DNA from 2 places in the Kroppenstedtia sanguinis genome. Region 1 is predicted to be linked to the other one. Evidence: a T-box and tRNA genes for the amino acid it is inferred to sense, from the RefSeq annotation. Region 1 holds a T-box; the other holds one or more tRNA genes.

Region 1 (2,239 bases):
TTACCGGCGTTTTTTGTATGGACAGATTCCCAGCCACCCTTGTATCCCCCGCAATGGAAGATAAAGAATCAGTGAGAGTAGCAAAGCCCAGATGGTTTCCATGGAAACACCCTCTTATAAAAAAATAATTCACCCCAGGCAACAAAGTTTCCTTAACACAACTATATGCCGTCTCTCTCTTCCCAGTTCGGGCTTGAGGGTTGAAAAGGGGCGAGGGATGATCTATGTTGGTTTTTCTCATCTCCATTACAATGTGTCCGTTTTGAAAAAAGCGATTAGTTTTTACGATCCACTGATGGCGTTTCTCGGATTTGCCAATAGGAAACAGCGAGAAAAGAAGAGGGCTTTCCGATAAAAAAGGAATGGAAAGGATGATTCCCGTACAATGTGAATAAAAAGGGTGGACAATCTGTCGGGAAAGGAGCAAAATAAACGATAGAGTACGGTGGGCAAAGGGGGTTTTTGTCTTGGCCGTGGTGAAATCGACGGTACGGAGTGTGTATCGGGGATTTCTGATATTGTTCGCTCTCAGCTTCCTGCTTCTCAGCACGGTGCTGTTGCTTGCCTTTTTGGCGAACCCGCAGCTGATGTGGGAAACTGTACAGCAGGCTTTCGGCATGGCGAAATAACCAGGTGCTGAGAGAGCAGGTGTCAGATCTGATCCAGGTTATTATTTCATTGAAATGGGTAGTCGGGAGTGGTCTCCTGAAGGGGATGCCCATAAATTCACCACAGGTGAGTGGAAGAGACAGGTGGGTGGCATCCCCGTCTAGCTTTGTGTTGTCAGAAGGTACGACCGAATCATTCTTTGCGGGGACGGGGTTGTCCGCCTGCTTGGGCTTGAATCATTTGACTTGAGTGGGTTGACAAGTTAGAATAAAAGAGCCATCGGAGGCTGCCGGAAGAAGGAGTCTCCGCCAAAGAACCGGTGATGACGGGGAGAGTAGGCGGTGGATCCTCTCCAGAGAGAAGACCCCTGGCTGAAAGGTCTTCAGGTGCAATCCGCTGAACGTCACCCTAGAGCCGTCCGCCTGAAGTGAAGAGTAGGGCGGTCCGTCCTCCCGCGTTAAGGGATGGAGTGTATCGACTCCCTCAGCGGATCAGCGAAGGGGGTTCGATGAATAAAGGTGGTACCGCGGAACCTTCCGTCCTTTGGGATGGAAGGTTTTATTTATTTTTCGAGGGGGTTCAATCATGGCTGAACAACAGTCCCAACTGCCCACCGCCTACGATCCGAAACGGGCGGAAGAAAAATGGTATGATTATTGGTTGGAGGGAGGTTTTTTTCAGGCGGGGAAAAACCCGGATCAAGAGCCCTTCACCATCGTGATTCCGCCGCCTAATGTGACCGGAAATCTACATATCGGTCATGCCTTGGATACGACTCTGCAGGACATCCTGATCCGTTGGAAACGGATGGAGGGGTATGATGCCCTCTGGCTCCCGGGAACAGATCACGCCGGAATTGCAACTCAGGCCCGGGTGGAAGCCCATCTCCGGGAAGATGGGATCAGTCGGCATGAACTCGGCCGGGAGAAGTTTTTGGAGCAGGTGTGGGAGTGGAAGGAGCTCTACGCCCAGACCATCCGTAAGCAGTGGCGGAAGTTAGGGCTCTCCCTTGACTACTCCCGGGAGCGGTTTACGATGGATGAAGGCCTGTCCCGAGCGGTGCGGGAGGTTTTTGTACAGCTGTACAACAAAGGCCTGATCTATCGGGGCAAATATATCATCAACTGGGATCCCGTAGCACGGACGGCCCTGTCAGATATTGAAGTGATCCATAAAGAGGTTCAAGGAAAACTGTATCATATGAACTATCCCCTCAAAGAAGGCCCAGGCCAGATCCGGGTGGCTACCACTCGTCCGGAGACTATGCTAGGGGATACCGGAGTGGCGGTTCACCCTGACGATGATCGCTATAAGCATCTGGTTGGAAAAACCGTAATCCTGCCCATTGTGAACCGGGAAATCCCTATCGTCGCCGATGAGCATGTGGACCCGGAATTCGGGAGCGGTGCGGTGAAAATCACTCCGGCCCATGATCCCAACGATTTTGAAATCGGTCAACGGCACGATCTGGAGCCGATTCTGGTGATGGACGAGACCGGGTTGATGAACGAGTTAGCTGGGCCATACACCGGGCTGGACCGGTTTGAGTGCCGGAAGAAGATTGTCACCGATCTGCAGGAACAGGGGATCTTAACGGAGATCGAAGAGCACACTCACTCTGTGGGGCACA
Region 2 (2,239 bases), on a different contig from region 1:
GATTGGTGAAGTCCTGGCCACCATGAAAGAGTTGGCCAGGGAAAACCAGACGATGGTGATCGTCACACACGAGATGGCTTTCGCCCGGGATGTGGCTGATCAAGTGATCTTCATGGATGAAGGCTCCATCGTCGAGTCAGGAGATCCGGCCCAGATCTTCTCCAACCCCAGTCACAAACGGACCCGGCTGTTCCTGGCCAAACTGCTGACCGAGACAAGTTGACCCTGATCATATTTTATAAAAAAGAAGCCTGTTCATCCTCGTTCTGGCTTCTTTTTTGATTTTCGAACAAATAGCCTGTGGCGCATCCTTAATTTCATATTGTAGTGCCCATGGCGCATCCTTAATTTCATATTGTAGTGCCCATGGCGCAAAGGTCGCTTTGGCAGCACACGACTCCCTTCCGCCACCCATTTTCTGGTTAATCAACGAAGATGACCAACGGTTTGTTGGAAGGAATCAATGGACTAGTACAAGCGATAATTGAGAAGGAGGAACCCGAATGAGCGAGGAAATCAAAGGCCTACTGCAGGCAATTCTGAGGCGATTGGACGAACATGGCGCAGAAATAAAGGCTGTACGAGAAGAGGCTCACTCCATCTGAAAGGAAATGGCCGCAAAGGAAGATGTGGCGGAAATCTGAGGAAATATTCACCCCCTGATCGATGAAGTCAGGAAATTGAAACGGAAAGTCGGGGAGGTACAATGAAAGGTTACTCAAAGGAAGACGTGGTCCTTTACACTGGATATCGGAAAGGATGCCCAGGGGAAGCGGAAGCAAAAGACAAAGGGAGGATTTAAGACCAAAAAGGCAGCCGAGGAAGCCTGTACGGAGTTGATCGAGCTGAACAAAGGTGAGTATGTGGTACCTAGCAAATCCACACTGGGTGAATACCTCCAGAAATGGATCAACTCCTCCGCAAAACAAACCATGAGGGATACCTGGATACCCATCAGATTGTGATCGATAAGCACATCAATTTAAGTCAGCTGACAAAAGAGTTTTTTGTGGTCAACGCCCACAAAGACAAAAAAATAAAAACCCTTGAGAATTCAAGGGTTTCAGTGGTGGGCAGTACTGGGATCGAACCAGTGACCTCTACCGTGTCAAGGTAGCGCTCTCCCCCTGAGCTAACTGCCCGAAGAAGTCATGGCTCTGGTGGGCCCAACAGGACTCGAACCTGTGACCGATCGGTTATGAGCCGACTGCTCTACCAGCTGAGCTATAGGCCCTAAAAAAAATAAGATGGCGGAGCTGACGGGACTCGAACCCGCGACCTCCGGCGTGACAGGCCGGCGTGAACTCCAACTTCACCACAGCTCCATAATGGTTGCGGGGGCAGGACTTGAACCTGCGACCTTCGGGTTATGAGCCCGACGAGCTACCGACTGCTCCACCCCGCGGCGACAAATAATACTATACTACATTATAGAAGTCATGGCAAGGGGTTATCCAAAGTTTTTTCAGGAACGTCTCCAAATGTATCGAACTCCATAACGCCCCTTCTTAGATTGAAAGACTTCCACTTCAGCTGGACTGTCATATCCATAGATCCACCAGTCTTCCTGCATCCGTGTAGCCAGACAACGGGCCTGAAAGCGTGTTTCATACAATTTGGCCCAATAAATCCAGCATGTCATGTGGTCAATCCCCCTTATTTCAGTCTCCGCATGGGAAATTGCATCAGGGGATAGTTTGTCTGAAAACCGAGGGATTCATGCTTGGAGGGCAATCGTACATTTTTGCTACCAGCCGATTCCTTCGGTTCCTTCCGGTCATAAAATAAATTGACAATCCCATTGGATTGTCAGTTCAACCATCTGACCTGCTTTGGACAGATGTTCCCTCCTCTGAATGGGGGCTGTTCCCACAGCCCCTTTTTTTTGTCCAAAAACCATCCCCTCCCGAATTCAGACACAGAAGAAAGTTATCTCAGCCAGCATGTTGATTGGGTACATCGGCTTCTCCGGCTTCTGCCGCCTCCTCTTCATCCCGGATCCGGTGAGCTAGACGACTGGAAGCCGATGCAGCGATGCTCGCTACCAGATCATCCAAAAAGGTATGAACGAGACCGTCGTTTTGAGTATCCAAGTTTTTTATAACCCCGATTTTGTGTTTATCCAAATACCCAAAAGTGGTGACAGCAATGCTCCCGTATCCAAACACCGATCCAAGAGCCAGTGTCTCGTCACAGCCGAACAATCCTTCATCCTCTCTCACGATGGACAGGAGGGGTT

Evidence for each region. The T-box of region 1 lies ahead of JOD24_RS03615 (valine--tRNA ligase). A T-box ahead of a tRNA ligase gene usually reads a tRNA of that ligase, here a tRNA-Val.
Region 2: it encodes a tRNA-Val, which carries the amino acid that the T-box ahead of JOD24_RS03615 (valine--tRNA ligase) is inferred to sense. The anticodon was not compared.

Annotation. Positions count from the first base shown of each region.
Region 1 covers NZ_JBNPXF010000004.1:37,204-39,442, forward strand. The annotation lists gene JOD24_RS03610 (hypothetical protein) at 468-629, shown strand; T-box leader at 923-1,156, shown strand; gene JOD24_RS03615 (valine--tRNA ligase) at 1,195-2,239, shown strand, end outside.
Region 2 covers NZ_JBNPXF010000005.1:54,123-56,361, reverse strand. The annotation lists gene JOD24_RS04515 (amino acid ABC transporter ATP-binding protein) at 1-223, shown strand, start outside; partial or broken gene JOD24_RS04510 (Arm DNA-binding domain-containing protein) at 744-944, shown strand; tRNA gene JOD24_RS04505 (tRNA-Val) at 1,068-1,142, opposite strand; tRNA gene JOD24_RS04500 (tRNA-Ile) at 1,159-1,234, opposite strand; tRNA gene JOD24_RS04495 (tRNA-Asp) at 1,249-1,325, opposite strand; tRNA gene JOD24_RS04490 (tRNA-Met) at 1,330-1,405, opposite strand; gene JOD24_RS04485 (hypothetical protein) at 1,466-1,642, opposite strand; gene JOD24_RS04480 (phosphatidylglycerophosphatase A family protein) at 1,935-2,239, opposite strand, start outside.